Regions from separate parts of the Burkholderia stabilis genome, predicted to be linked through region 2. Evidence: riboswitches for the same ligand, from Rfam matches in the RefSeq annotation. Region 2 holds a riboswitch; each other region holds the start of a gene.
The links. A riboswitch is a leader RNA that binds a small molecule or an ion and turns the genes downstream of it on or off. The one in region 2 is predicted to bind cobalamin.

Region 1: another riboswitch for cobalamin. It lies ahead of cobW (cobalamin biosynthesis protein CobW); the one in region 2 lies ahead of BBJ41_RS16520 (FecCD family ABC transporter permease).
Region 3: another riboswitch for cobalamin. It lies ahead of BBJ41_RS21230 (TonB-dependent receptor domain-containing protein); the one in region 2 lies ahead of BBJ41_RS16520 (FecCD family ABC transporter permease).
Region 4: another riboswitch for cobalamin. It lies ahead of BBJ41_RS26380 (CbtB domain-containing protein); the one in region 2 lies ahead of BBJ41_RS16520 (FecCD family ABC transporter permease).

Annotation. Positions count from the first base shown of each region.
Region 1 is NZ_CP016442.1:784,725-788,430, reverse strand. Features, by position in the region: gene BBJ41_RS03785 (cobalamin biosynthesis protein) at 1-204, opposite strand, end outside; gene cobA (uroporphyrinogen-III C-methyltransferase) at 201-1,010, opposite strand; cobalamin riboswitch at 1,121-1,358, opposite strand; cobalamin riboswitch at 1,483-1,747, shown strand; gene cobW (cobalamin biosynthesis protein CobW) at 2,076-3,164, shown strand; gene cobN (cobaltochelatase subunit CobN) at 3,171-3,706, shown strand, end outside.
Region 2 is NZ_CP016442.1:3,546,216-3,549,921, forward strand. Features, by position in the region: gene BBJ41_RS16500 (EVE domain-containing protein) at 1-153, opposite strand, end outside; RNA gene ssrS (6S RNA) at 225-406, opposite strand; gene BBJ41_RS16510 (cell division protein ZapA) at 487-801, opposite strand; gene BBJ41_RS16515 (ATPase) at 798-1,148, opposite strand; cobalamin riboswitch at 1,303-1,557, shown strand; partial or broken gene BBJ41_RS16520 (FecCD family ABC transporter permease) at 1,760-2,840, shown strand; gene BBJ41_RS16525 (ABC transporter ATP-binding protein) at 2,837-3,652, shown strand; gene cobT (nicotinate-nucleotide--dimethylbenzimidazole phosphoribosyltransferase) at 3,705-3,706, shown strand, end outside.
Region 3 is NZ_CP016443.1:708,854-712,559, forward strand. Features, by position in the region: gene BBJ41_RS21225 (helix-turn-helix domain-containing protein) at 50-1,087, shown strand; cobalamin riboswitch at 1,197-1,389, shown strand; gene BBJ41_RS21230 (TonB-dependent receptor domain-containing protein) at 1,729-3,657, shown strand.
Region 4 is NZ_CP016443.1:1,914,340-1,918,045, reverse strand. Features, by position in the region: gene BBJ41_RS26390 (inorganic phosphate transporter) at 1-250, opposite strand, end outside; gene BBJ41_RS26385 (histidine phosphatase family protein) at 453-1,043, opposite strand; cobalamin riboswitch at 1,098-1,235, shown strand; gene BBJ41_RS26380 (CbtB domain-containing protein) at 1,269-1,478, shown strand; gene BBJ41_RS26375 (CbtA family protein) at 1,492-2,226, shown strand; gene BBJ41_RS26370 (LysR family transcriptional regulator) at 2,307-3,215, opposite strand; gene metE (5-methyltetrahydropteroyltriglutamate--homocysteine S-methyltransferase) at 3,344-3,706, shown strand, end outside.

The DNA.
Region 1 (3,706 bases), 1.1 Mb from region 2:
CTGCGCCGCATCGAACGCGACGAGCGGCCAGCCGCGTCGCGCACACAGCGTGCGCAGCGCACGGGTGCGCGCCTTGTCGGCGAGCGTCGCGACGAGCGCCGGTTCGGCGCCCGGGTAGAGCGCGAGCGCGGCGCGGATCGCGGCATCGAGTTGGGCGGCCGTCACGCCCGCGCGGAAGCCGACGCCGAGCGCGACGCGCGTCATGCGCCGCCGCCGAGCGCCGCGCGCACCGCCGGATCATCGGCGAGCGCGGCGACGCGGCCGATCACGACGATCGCCGGCGAACCGATGCCGGTTGCGCCGACGCGTTCGACGAGATTGTCGAGCGTCGCGAGCACGTGCCGCTGATCGGGACGTGTCGCATTCTCGATCGCCGCGCACGGCGTATCGCCGGGCAGGCCGCCGTCATGCAGCGCTGCCACAATCGCGTCGAGCCGGCGAATGCCCATATAGATCACGATCGTCATGCGGGTGGCGGCGAGCGCGCGCCAGTCGGGCTCGTCGGCGCCCGCGCCGTGGCCCGTGACGAAGATCACCCCCTGCGCGTCGCCGCGATGCGTGACCGGAATGCCGAGCGCGGCCGGCGCTGCAATGCCTGCGGTGATGCCGTTCACGATTTCCACCGGAAAACCCGCGGCGCCGAGCGCGGCCAGTTCCTCGCCGCCGCGGCCGAACACGAACGGATCGCCGCCCTTGAGGCGGGCGACGCTGCGGCCCGCGCGCAGATGGTCGAGCATCGCGGCGACGATCGTTTCCTGCGGCGTCGACGCATGGCCGCCGCGCTTGCCGACGTGCTCAATCAGCGCGTCGGCGCGCGCATGGCGCAGCACGTCGGGGTTCACGAGATCGTCGACGAGCAGTACGTCGGCCGCGCCGATCGCGCGCACGGCCCTGAGCGTCAGCAGGTCGGCGTCGCCGGGGCCAGCGCCGATGAGCCACGCGCGGCTCATCGCGCGCGGCACGGCGCGCACCGTGTCGTTACGGTGAAAAGGGAAAGGCGGGCGGCACATGGGCGGCCGGCAGACAGGCAAGGCATGACGGATCGGACGAAGCCCACGCGGACGCAGGCGGAATGCGCACCCCATCCGTCCCCCGCGGATCGGGCGTTCGGCGAGCGTCGGGCTCGCCCCTTGCGTCGGCCGGTATCCGGGCTGGCCGCTTGCCAGGCCGCAGCCTTCCCGCCCGGCTGAAGGGCAGTGGCATCGTGGGCGGCATGGGCGCGTCGCGCGGGGAAGCGCGTCGCGCGGGCGGCGTACCGTTGCGGGGACAGCACAGGCCGGGCGGACATCCGCCTCCTGTTTCCCGTTTAACTGCATGCGGGAATGCGCATGCGAGCACCGAACGCGGCGCTACGATAGCACAGCGGTCCGCCCGCGCGAACCCGCCGCGCCGGTGCCCGAAGCGGCTTCAGGCGTCGCGCGCCGGCCGTGCGAAACACGGCCCGGCGGCCCGTGCCGCCTTGACGCTCCCCGCACCGCCGCCTACACTCGCACGCGTTTTGGTGCTCGCGCGCGCCGCTCCGGCGCACGCAGTTAAACGGGAAACAGGGAGCCTGCCTGCGCCGCAGTCGAGCCAACCTGTGCTGCCCCCGCAACGGTAAGCGAACGCGTCGCGCGCAGCGCGATGCAACGCCGCTTCGCCGCATGCCGCACGCATGCGGACGACCGCCACTGGATGCCGCGCGCATCCGGGAAGGCGAAGCGGCGTGTTCGTCAGCCCGGATACCGGCCTAAACATTGGGGTTCAGCGCCGCGGGGAGGCGGCGCATCGTCCACGGCCGCAGCAGGCCCGACGCCCGCGCATTTCCCGCTTTCTCCGCCCATCGGCCCCGCGCGCACGCGCCCGGCCGGCACGGCGAACGGCAGGCGGCGCGGGCAGGGCCGGCGGCAGCCGTGTTGGCATTCACGATGTCGACCGTTCGCAAGGAAGCACCATGTCCGATTCGTCGTTCCGTCCGTCCTGCGTCCGTCCGTCCGGGCTGCGCGGCGACCTGCCCGCGATCCGCCAGATGAATTGCCGCGCCGCCTTCGACGCGACGATCCCGGCCTGATTCCACTTTCGACACAGGACCTACCATGACCCTACGCAAGCTTCCCGTCACGATCGTCACGGGCTTTCTCGGCAGCGGCAAGACGACGCTGATGCGCCACATCCTGCAGCACGCCGAAGGCCGCCGCATCGCGGTGATCGTCAACGAATTCGGCGAGCTCGGCATCGACGGCGAAATCCTCAAGGGCTGCGGCATCGGCTGCGAGGATGCCGAGGGCGCGCAGAACGAAGCATCGGGCCAGCTCTACGAGCTCGCGAACGGCTGCCTGTGCTGCACCGTGCAGGAAGAGTTCTATCCGGTGATGGAAGCGCTTGTCGAACGGCGCGCGGATATCGACCACGTGCTGATCGAAACGTCGGGGCTCGCGCTGCCGAAGCCGCTCGTGCAGGCGTTCAACTGGCCGACGATCCGCAACAGCTTCACGGTCGATGCGGTCGTGACCGTCGTCGACGGGCCGGCCGCCGCGAGCGGCCAGTTCGCGGAAAACCCGCAGGCCGTCGATGCGCAGCGCCGCGCCGATCCGAACCTCGACCACGAATCGCCGCTGCACGAGCTGTTCGCCGATCAACTGTCGTCCGCCGATCTCGTGATCGTGAACAAGGCCGATCTCGTCGGCGATGCGGAATTCGCGCAGATCGAAACCGCGATCCGCGACGAGATCCCGCCGCAGGTGAAGATCGTGCGCGCGACGCGCGGCGAACTCGATCTCGCGATGCTGCTCGGCCTCGAATCGGCGTCGGAAGAAACGATCCACCTGCGTCACGACCATCACGGCTCGGCCGACGACGGCGACCACGACCACCATCACGACGATTTCGACTCGGTGGTCGTGTCGGGCGATGCGGGTACGCGCGAAGCGACGATCGCCGCGCTGCAGCGGGTCGTCGAGACGCACACGATCTACCGCGCGAAGGGTTTCGCCGCGCTGCCCGGTGCACCGATGCGGCTCGTGATCCAGGGCGTCGGCCGCCGTTTCGACAGCTATTTCGACCGCCGCTGGCAAGACGGCGAAACGCGCGCGAGCCGCTTCGTGCTGATCGGCGAGGATCTCGACGCGGCCGCGCTGCAGCGCGCGTTCGACGCCGCGTGCGCGGCCGAGCCGCAACAGGCGTAACGCACGATGCATCTGCTGCGCACCACGCCGGGCGGTTTCGTCGACGATACGCAGGGTGTCGTCCGGATCGACCAGCAACCGGCCGACATCGTGATCCTGAGTTCGGCCGACACGACGCTGTCGCTGCTCGCGAGCGTCGTGCCGCACCTGCCGGCCGGGTTCCCGAGCGTGCGGCTCGCGAACGTCACGTTCCTGCGGCAGCCGGCGTCCGTCGATTTCTACGTCGACGACGTGCTGCGTCATGCGAAGACGGTCGTGATCGATCATCTCGGCGGCGAAGCGTACTGGCCGTACGGGATCGAGCAGGCCGTGTCGCTCGCGTCGAAGCGTGCGCAGCAGCTCGCGATGTTTTCGGGCGACCTGCAGGAGGACCCGAATCTCGTCGCGAAAAGCACGGTCGCGCCCGAGCTGTGCCGGCTGTGGTGGCGCTATCTGCGCGAAGGCGGCGTGCACAACGCCGAGGCGCTGCTGCGCAGCATCGCGTTCCATACGCTCGGCTTCGGCGACGAACCCGAGCCGCCGCGCCCGCTGCCGGCCGCCGC
Region 2 (3,706 bases):
CAGCACGCCGTCGCCGATCTTCATCGTGTCGCGCATGAAATTGCGCGCCTGATAGTTCCGCACGCCAGTCCACGGCAGCGAGCGCTGCGGTGCGTTGGCGAGATCGTCGATGCTTGCTTCGTCCGGTTCGGACTTCATCAGCCAGTATTGCATGGATCGTGATCGACGCAGAAAGAGGCTGCTACAAAAGGAAACGGCATCGGGACGTGCCCGATGCCGTTGGATAGGCCCCCGCCTTGGCCGCTAGGCCGGCATCCTGAACCTGAGGTTCAGAATTGGTCGCAGTTAGCAGCACTTCGGGTACATCAGACAGAGTGACGCGCGCGCCCGTGCTACAAATTTCCGCAACCGTGCACATGGCATTGGTTCAAGGAATATATGACCTTGGCGAACCAGGCAGGGAAGCTGACTGAACTGTATTTCGATGCGCCAATTTGACCACCGTTGATCGCCGAGATCAAGGGGAATCGACGCATCGATCAAACGTTACTGCGTCTCGTGCTGTGCGAGCACCGCGCCGAGCTGTTCGTTCATCTGGTGCATTGTACGACGGATTTCCTCCGCCGGAAATGCTTCACCGTGCCGCACGCTCGTTTGCAGCCGCAGCAATTCCGATGCGAGCGACAGCGCTGCCATGACCGCGATGCGATCGGTGCCGCGTACCGAGCTGTTCGAGCGGATTTTCGACATCTCGGCATCGACGCGCGCGACCGCTTCGAGCAGCGCCGCTTCGGTCTCGGCCGAACAGGCGAGACGATAGGGCTGACCGAGAATCGAGACTTCGATCTGCTTGGTGCTCATGCATGTTCTCCGTGGCTGGCCGCGTCATCGCCATCCGTACGCGCCTGCCCGTCCAGCAGGTCGAGCTGGTTGTCGGCTTGCTCCGCGCTTTTCGAGCGTGGAAGCTTTTCGAGAATCGCGTTCAGTTTCACCTGTGCGTCGTCGATTTTCGCCGACAGCGTGTCGCGCTCGGCTGCGAGCGCATTGCGTTCGTCGCGCAGTTCCGCGAGTTCCGCGCGGACCGTGTCCGCTTCCGCGCGCAATTGCGCGACCTGCTCCTCGAGCGCGAGCCGTTCCGAGTGATAGCGCTTGTTCAGCGAAATCAGACGGCCAATATTTTGAGATAAGGTTTCGAGTTCGTTGAGCATTTGCTGCGTCCTCTAAAGACCCAGCATTTTAGCGCGGAATAACGCGCAATCCGACATCTGTAACGTTTCCAGTCGTAACACCCCTGCTTCTTGCCGCGAATGGACGCGTCCCGTGCGTGTCCGGGCGCTTCCTTGACGCTCGCGCGACCGGCTCCTAAACTGGCGCCGCCTCGGTGCTCGCGCGTGGAACGCGCGGTTAAACGGGAAGCAGGGCGCGGGCTTCGCCAGAAGGCCGCCAACCTGCGCTGCCCCCGCAACGGTAAGCGGCCGCGTCGCATGACGCAGGCCGGCTCAGGCGTGCTCCGCGTGCAGGTCTTGCAGGCGGGCACGGGCCACTGCGCGTTTTTAGCGCGGGAAGGCGAGCCGGTACGCCGCCAGCCCGGATACCGGCCGAGGCGGGGAGCCCGCACGGGCTTCGTGACGCGTGGCCTGCGGGGAAGCGGGGTGCGCAGTGCTTCACGGGATCTTCTTCGATGCTGACCCCAATCGTCGGCGGCGCCGATTTCTGCCATCTTGGTGATGCGCTCGAACCGGGCGACCGCCGGACGGTTGACGCGCCCATCGACCCTCTGACCGACAAGGACCACGAGCTTGGTTATGCCTACGACACGCCGCACCGCGCCGATGTCGCGCCCGGCCGGCCGCTGTAGCCGGCCGGTGCGCGGCGCGTCGCCCACCCGGCGGAGGGCAGCATGAGCGCCGCGCGCGCCGCCGCGATCTGGGCCGCGCTGGCCGCCGTGGTCGCGTTACTGTTCGTCGCGTCGTTGTCGATCGGCAGCGTGCCGATGTCGCCGTGGCAGGCGCTCGCATCGCTCGTGCCGCATGGCGGCGACGCGCTGTTCGCCGATATCGTTCGTACGCTGCGCCTGCCGCGCGCGCTCGCAGGCTTCGCGTGCGGCGCGCTGCTCGCGCTGGCCGGCGCGTTGCTGCAGGTGTTGCTGCGCAATCCGCTCGCCGATCCGTACGTGCTCGGCGTGTCAGGCGGCGCGGCCGGCTTCGCGCTCGTCGCGATGATCGCGGGCGGCGCATGGTGGCTCGTCGACGCATCGGCGTTCGCCGGTTCGCTCGTGTCGGTCGCGCTCGTGCTCGGCCTCGCGCGCCGCGAGCTGTGGCGTGGCGAGTCGCGCGACGCGTCACCGCGGCTGCTGCTCACCGGCGTCGTGATCGCCGCGGGGTGGGGGGGCGCTCGTCACGCTACTGCTGTCGCTCGCGCCCGATGCGCGGCTGCGCGGGATCATCTTCTGGCTGACCGGCGACCTGAACGGCGTGACCGCGCCATGGTTCGCATGGGGGGCGCTGCTGCTGGCCGCATGCATCGCGCTGCCGGCCGCGCCGCAACTGAACGTGCTGCTGCGCGGCGATGCGACGGCACTTGCGCTCGGCGTACCCGTCGCGCGCCTGCGCGTGCGGATCTATCTCGTCGCGTCGCTGGCTGCCGCGGCTGCGGTGACGACGGCCGGCACGATCGGCTTCGTCGGTCTCGTCGTGCCGCACGCGTTGCGGCTCGCATTCGGCAACGACCAGCGGATGCTGCTGCCGGCCGCGATGCTCGCGGGCGGCGGTGGCGTGATGGCGGCCGACCTGCTTGCGCGCACCGCGATCGCCCCCGCGCAACTGCCGGTCGGCGTGATGACGGCGTTGATCGGCGTGCCGGTGTTCCTGTGGATGTTGTTGAGGAGGCCGATGCGATGACGGATGCCGCACGGCACGCCACCGACGGCGACATGATCTACGCGACCGTCGACCTGACGCTGAAGGCCGGCGAACGCACGCTGCTCGACGGTTTTACGCACGCGTTCCGCCCCGGCGAGATCTGGTGCGTCGCGGGGCCGAACGGTGCGGGCAAGACGACGCTGCTCGCGACGCTCGCGGGGCTGCAGCCGCCGGCCGGCGGCCGGGTCGAGATCGACGGCCGGCCGCTCGGCGCATGGTTGCCCGCGCCGCTCGCGCAGCGCCGCGCGCTGATGCCGCAGCAACTGCACGACGCGTTCAGCGCGACCGTATTCGACACGGTGCTGCTCAACCGCTTTCCGTATCTCGGTGGCTGGGGCTGGGAGCGCGACGGCGATCGCGCGGCCGCGCGCGATGCGCTCGCGACGTTCGGCCTGACCGCGCTCGCGTCGCGCGACGTGCTGTCGCTGTCGGGCGGCGAGCGGCAGCGCGTCGCGCTGGCCGCGACGCTGTGCCAGGACGCGCCGCTGATGCTGCTCGACGAGCCGCTCGCGCATCTCGACCTGCATCACCAGATCGATTGCCTGACCGCGCTGGCCGCATGGCTCGACGCCGGACCGCGCACCGTGCTGTTCTCGTGCCACGACCTGAATCTCGCGCGGCGTTTCGCGACGCACGCGCTGTTGCTCGACGGCCGCGGCCAAGCGTGGGCCGGCCCCGTGCACGACGTATTGACACCCGAGCGCGCGAGCGACGCGTTCGGTTATCCGCTGGTGCTGATCCGCGAAAACGGCCGCGACGCGCTGCTGCCCGCGTGGCCCGAGCGACAATGACCTTTCCCTTTCCGATGCGCGGCACACGCCGCGCCCACGACACGGCTTCCCGAT
Region 3 (3,706 bases), on a different replicon from region 2:
ACCGGCCCGCTCACCGGCCCCTGTCGCAACGATCAGAACGGGAGACAACATGAAACCGCGCGCAATGCCCCAAAACGGCCGCGTCCTGCCGGGTTTCGGCGCGCGCCTGCTGAGCGAACTCACGCGCAGCGGCGCGGCGCCGGCCGGACGCGATACGCAGGCGCCGCACGATGCGCCGACGGCCGGCGGTTTCGTTGCGCTCTACCGCGACGCGATCGAGCGGCTCGAAGCGCAGGTCGCGCGCGGCGACGGCCACCCGCCGATGCGCAAGCAGGAAGTCGACCTGATGTGCCGCTGCCTGCTGAGCTGCGCGACGCTCGCCGACGCGATCCGCTGCGCGCGCGACTTCTGCGACATGCTGACGCCACGCGCCGGCATGCTGTCGCTCGCGGTGCGCGACGGACGCGCGACGTTCCGGATGGACTCGCTGCGCCGCACGCGCAGCCCGGCCGCGTGCCTCGTCGACCTGACGGGCCTGTTCTGCTATCTGCAACTGTTCGGCTGGCTGATCGGGCAGCCGCTGCGGCCAATCGACGTGTGGCTCGGCCATCCGCGCCGCGACGACGCGGTGCCGCTGCTCGGTCTGTTCAACGCGCCGGTCGACGTCGGCCGGAAAACCTACGGCTTCGCGTTCGATGCGGCGCGGCTCGAATGCCGCGTGATCCGCCAGCCGGCCGAACTCGACGCGTTCCTCGTCGATTTCCCGTTTCGTCTGATCGATGCGGCGCCAGCCGTCGTGTCGTGGACGCAGCAGGTGCGCGGCTTTCTCGATGCGGCGCTCGCGCACGCACAGGCGCTGCCGGCGCTCGTGGAGCTGGCCGCGTGGCTCGGCGTCAGCGAGGCGACGCTGCGGCGGCGGCTCGCGGCGGAAGGCAGCGGTTATCACGCGTTGCGCGAGCAATGCGTGGCCGACGCCGCGCGACGATGCCTGCGCGACACGGACTGGCCGGTCGCACGCGTGGCCGCACATCTCGGGTTCGGCGGCGAGGAAGCGTTCCGGCGTGCGTTCGTGCGCTGGACGGGTGTCGCGCCGAGCCGGTTCAGGCGCGATCCCCCGCCGTCGATCCCGGTGTTTCGTCAGACATGAAACGCGGCGCCGGCGCATGAAAGAAAGGGTTTGGAAAGTTTCCGCCGGGCAATGACGTTTTTTCGCATCCCTGCGCAACCGGACAATTGACGCGCCGGAGCCCGCGCCATTACGCTTGCGCGCTGATGGTTCCCGGAGACGGGATCAAAAGGGAACGCAGGAGAGGCAGCGCCTCGAATCTGCGGCTGCCCCCGCAACTGTGAGCGGCGAATGCGTGCCACTGCGTGCCACTGGGAAACCGGGAAGGCCGGCGCGAATGACGACCCGCGAGCCAGGAGACCTGCCATCGACCCGAGGTCCAAGCAGCCGCACCGGGCGGGGTGTCCCGGCGCGCCAAGCACCGCCATTGGCGGTCGCCCGTTGCATGGACGGCCCGACCTCAGGACCCTTCAGATGTCCATCGTTTCCGAATCCGCTTTCGCTCAGAAAGCGTCGCACCGACACGCCGTCGGCATGCGTGGCCAGCCCGCGTCCGCGCGGCCGTTTATGGCGCTTGCGTCGCCCGGCATGCGCCGCACCGACACCGCCGGCAGCCGGCCGCCTTGTCCCGCCACGCCATGACGCCCGCCCGGAACTGGCCGGCCCGGCCCCCGATTCGCTCACGATCGCCGTACACGCAACACGCTTATTCCCGCTGCCTCATGAACATTCGTTACCTTCTTGCCACGTCCGCCGCCAGCGCGCTGCTTGCCCCGATCGCCCATGCTGCCGGCGACACCGCGCTCCCGCAGGCCGCCCGGCCCGCGGAAAGCGCCGACCTGCCGACGATCAGCGTGACCGACACGCGGCGCCTGCCCGAATCGTTCGACGGTCGTTATGCGTCGACGCAGGTGCTCACGCGCGAGGATCTCGACCGGCTGTCGCCCGGCGACCCGAGCATCACGCAGGCGCTCGCGACGCTGCCGGGCGTCACCGTCTCGCAGAACGGCGGCCCCGGCTCGTCCGCGTCGGTCAGCATCCGCGGCTCGTCGGCCAGCCAGGTCGCCGTGTTCATCGACGGCATCCGGATCGGCTCGTCGACCACCGGCATCGCGCCGTGGGCCGATCTGCCGACCGAAGCGTTCGAGCGCGTCGAAGTGATCTCGGGGCCGGCCGCCGCGTCGTTCGGCGCCAATGCGATGGGCGGCGTCGTGCAGCTCTTCTCGCGCCGCGCCAGCAATCAACCGAACCAGACCACGGTGTCGTTCGGCGGCGGGTCGAACAAGACCTTCGACACGCAGTTGCGCACGTCGGGCACGGTGCCGTCGACGGGGCCGCTGGCCGCGCTCGGCGGGCTCACCTACTCGCTCGGCCTGCACGACTACAACACGGCCGGCATCGATGCGACGCGCCCGTTCTTCTACGCGCACGAAGCCGGCCGCAATCCGTATCACGCACAGGATCTCGATGCGCGCCTCGGCTACGCGCGCGACAACTGGTCGATCTCGACGTTCGCGCTGTATCACCGGTCCGATCTGTCCTACGACAACATCGGCTATGCGAACCGTCAGCTCGATCATCAACTGACGGCCGGCATCGCGTTCCGTCTCGACATCACGCCCGACACGCAGTTCGCCCAGTCGTTCGGCTATTCGAACGACCGCGCCTTCATCTACGCGAACGACCCGACCCTTGCGACCGACCAGATCAATTCGCAGCGCATCAGCACGTCGACGTCGCTGACCCACCAGGAACACGGGTTCCACCTGTTCGGCCTGCCGCTGTCGGGCGAGACGAAGCTGGCCTACGACTTCACGCGCGAACAGGCGTTCCTGCCGTTCGACATTCCCGCCGGCGTGCCGACGCGCAACGATTCCGCGTTCTCGCTGCATCAGTCGGCGACGCTCGGCAGCGTGACGATGTTCCTCGCGGGGCGTCACGAGATCATTGCCGGGCAGTCGGTGAACACCGGCAATGCCGCGCTGTCGTGGGCGATCACGCCGGTCTACACGGCGCGCGTGTCGTACGGCAACGCGTTCCGCCTGCCGACGTTCAACGACCTGTACTACCCCGGCTACGGCAATCCGAACCTCAGCCCCGAACGCAACACGTCGGTCGAGGCCGCGATCGACGCGAATACGTCGTACGGCACGTTCTCCGCCGCGATCTACGACACGCGGGTCAACAACCTGATCGCGTACAACCCCGCGACGTTCTCGCCGATGAACATTGGCCGTTCGCATATTCGCGGCATCGACCTGTCGTACAAGGGCACGATCGGCCGCTCGACGCCGGTGAGCCTCGCGATCGGCATCCTGAATCCGCAGGACGAGACCAACCAGACCTGGCTCAACCGCCGGCCGCGCCAGACGGTCAGCCTCAACGTCGATCACACGTGGGACGAACTGCACCTGCACGCGCTGAGCACGGGCGCGTCGCTGCTCTACGGCGGCTCGACGTTCGACGATCCGGCCAATACGCAGTATCTGCCGTCGTACCTGACCGTGAGCCTGCGCGCGGCCTACCGGATCAATTCGCACCTGACGGTGTCGGCGTCGCTGTCGAACCTCTTCGAGCGGCAGTACATGACCGCGTACGGCTACAACACGCTCGGACGCACCGCGTTCGGCAAGGTCAGCTATACGTTCTGACGGCCCGGCAAACCCACGCATGGCGAAGCCACCGGCACGCACACGACAT
Region 4 (3,706 bases), on a different replicon from region 2:
TGGCGACCGCGTTCGCGGTGTCGTGGAAGCCGTTGACGAATTCGAAGCCGAGCGCGATCACCAGCGCGGCGCCGAGCATCAGGTACGGGAACAGCGACCCTTCGCGCATCGGCGACAGATCGTCGATCAGGTGCGTGGCGATGTAGACGGCGCCGATCGCGAGCACCAGCAGGAACACGGCATAGCCGAGCTGCCGGGTGCGCTCGACGGAGCCCCGATCGTTCGCGGTGGACGAAGCAGGTTGATTCATGACGGGCGTCTTCTCGTGGGGGAGTCGCGTCCGATCCTAGCCGCGGCTAGCAGTCAGTTTGATGACAGTCGGGATGACGAACGGCGCGTCTTACAGTGATGTAAGGCGAGGGACGATATTCGTTCGCGTCGTGAAACACCGGCCGCTTTGTCATCCATATCGCGCATGCCGGGGCGGCAATTCCACGCGCAATTCCACACGCTTACGCATCGACGTCGCGCCGATCGTCGTGCGTCGTGGCCAACGTCCATCCATGCGGCGACGCGACGAACATCGTGCACGACAGCGGTGCGACGTCGATGCGCGCCGCAGCATCGAGATCCATCCTCATCACGTGCGCGACGGCCGCGCGAACGATCGGCGCATGCGTGATCGCGACGACGTCGCGGCCGGGCGGCAGCGCGTTCAGCCATGCGCCGACACGGCGAGCGGCGGCTTCGAACGATTCGCCGCCGTGCGGCGACGCGGACGGATCGCAGATCCATGCGCCCAGTGCGTCCGGCACGTCGCGTGCGAGATCGTGCAGCCGCTTGCCTCGCCAGTTGCGGTAGTCGATGTCGCGAAGCGGGTCGTCGGCTTCGGCGTGCAGGCCGAGTGCATCGGCGGTCTGCCGCGCACAGCGGGCAGGGCTGCACCGCACGAGCGCGCCGGCCGCGTGCGTCCACCGATCGCGCAGCGCGGCGGCTTCGGCGAGCCCGCGTGCGTCGAGCGGATCGTCGTCGGGAAACGTGCCGGTGCGCATCGCGCGGGTCGACGCGTGTGCAATCAGGCGCAACGAGGCATGGAGGGTCATGTCGGTTGTCGGGAGAGCCGGAGCGGACGGGCGGTCGTCCGCGGGCCATCACTTCTTCAATACGCGGACGTTCGCGCGTACAATCCGCTCGATACGAAGCGCGGAAGCCGGTGCAAATCCGGTGCGGTCGCGCCACTGTAACCGGGTAATCACGATCCCGGAAGCCAGACCTGCCTTCGTACCCATCCAACATTTGTCGGGGCGCGATTCCCCTGAGGTGCATCCATGAGCGAAGCAGTGCTGAAGCCGGTCGTCGTGCCGGCACCCATCCCCGTACGTGAGCTGTTGCCGTGGGCCGTATTCGTCGGCCTGATCCTGCTGCTCGCACTCTATTTCGTCGGCGCGGAACAAGGCGCGACGTCGCTCGTGCCGGGCATGTACGTCCACGAATTCGTCCACGACGGCCGCCATCTGCTCGGCTTTCCCTGCCACTGACGCGGAGAACACGATGGTCGGAAAGCTGCTCATGCGCGGGATGCTCGCAGGCATCGCCGCGGGCCTCCTCACGTTCGGTTTCGCGAAAATCGTCGGCGAACCGCAAGTCGATCAGGCAATTTCCTTCGAAGAACAGCGCGATGCCGCCAAGAGCGACGAGCACGGGCACGATCACGAGGTCGAGCTGGTCAGCCGCCACACGCAGGCCGGCCTCGGCCTGCTGACGGGTGTCGTGACCTACGGCGCGGCATTCGGCGGGTTGTTTTCGCTGGTCTTCGCGTTTGCCTACGGACGAGGCAGCCGCCTCCCGGCGCGGCCGCTGGCCGCGTGGCTCGCGCTCGCGGCGTTCGTCGCGCTCGTGATCGTGCCGAACATCAAGTACCCGGCCAATCCGCCGTCGGTTGGCGACCCCGACACGATCGGCTATCGCACGGGCCTGTTCTTCCTGATGATCGCGATCTCGATCGCGACGATGGTGTTCTCGGTCAGCGTGCGCCGCCATCTGCTCGCGAAGCTCGGCCAATGGAACGCGTCGATCGTGGCGGGCCTCGTGTTCGTCGCGATCATCGCGGCGGTGCAGCTCGGGCTGCCGTCGATCAACGAAGTGCCGGCCGCGTTCCCGGCTGCCTTGCTGTGGAAGTTTCGCGTCGCGGCCATCGGCATGCAGGTGATCATGTGGACGACGATCGGCCTGTTGTTCGGCGCGTGGGTCGAGCGCGGCGAACGCATCGGCATGCACGCCGCCTGACGCGTATTGCAAACGGGTGCACCCGGGGGCCCGTTCACGCCGATCGCAAGCCCGATATTCGCGTGAACAGGGCCTGAGCCCTAACGCAGCATGCGCGGCGCGCTCCACGTCGATTCGCGCGCCAGCGCGACGAACGCGGCCAGATAGTCGATCGACGCATCCGCTTCGCGGATGCCGAGGAAGATCTGCTTCGCGATTCCCTTCTTGCCGAGCTTGACCGGCACGACCGGCATCCGGTCCGCGTATTCGTCGGCAAGCCATCTCGGCAGCGCGGCCACGCCGCGCCCGCTCGCCACCATCTGCAGCATGATGTCGGTCGTCTCGATCGACTTGTGCCGCCTTGGCACGATGCCGGCCGGCGTCAGGAACTGGTTGTAGATGTCGAGCCGGTCGGTTTCGACCGGATAGGTGATCAGGATTTCGTCGATCAGCTGCTCGGGCGTCACGTAGTCGGCATTCGCGAGGCGGTGTGCATCCGCGACCACCAGCACCTGCTCGTAGTCGAACACGGGATCGAAACGCAGGCCCGGCTTGTTCAGCGGGTCGGGCGTCACGAGTACGTCGATGTCATAGCCGAACAGCGCGCCGATGCCGCCGAACTGGAAACGCTGCTTCACGTCCACGTCGACGTCGGGCCAGCGTGACAGGTACGGCGACACGACCTTCAGCAGCCACTGGTAGCACGGGTGGCACTCCATCCCGATACGCAGCGTGCCGCGCTCGCCTTTCGCGTACTGCTTCATCCGCTCCTCGGCGAGCTCGAACTGCGGCAGCAGCCGGTTCGCGAGCTTCAGCAGATACTGCCCGCCTTGCGTGAGCCGCAGGCCGCGCCCTTCCCGGTCCCAGATCGGCGTGCCGAGCTGCTGCTCGATTTTCCTGACGGTATGGCTGAGCGCCGATTGCGTGAGGTGCAGCGCATTGGCGGCCGCGGTCAGCGAGCCCTGGCGCTCGACTTCACGAATGACGACGAGATGGAATCGTTCCAGCATGGATATCGCTCGCGCAACAGATGCATGAACAAATTTAATGGATGAATGAAATAATGCCATTTTATTTCATGGTTTGAAATCCCTATGATGGCTGCCGGATCTTCAATTTCTTTCTGGACGGCAGCCTCATGGTCACGACACACAACCTCGGTTTCCCGCGCATCGGCGCGAAGCGCGAACTCAAGTTCGGTCTCGAACGCTACTGGAAAGGCGAATCGTCGCGCGACGAACTGAAGGCGCTCGGCGCGGACCTGCGCGCGCGTCACTGGAACGATCAGCGTGGCCTGGATCTCGCGCCGATCGGCGATTTCGCGTTCTACGACCAGGTGCTCGACATGAGCTTCACGCTCGGCAACCTGCCGAAGCGCGTGCAGGACTTCCACGGCGATGCGCTCGACAACTATTTCCGCGTCGCGCGCGGCCGCTCGGCGCAGTCCGCGGAAGAGCATGCGGCGTGCTGCGGCGGCGTCGCGGCCGGTGAAATGACGAAG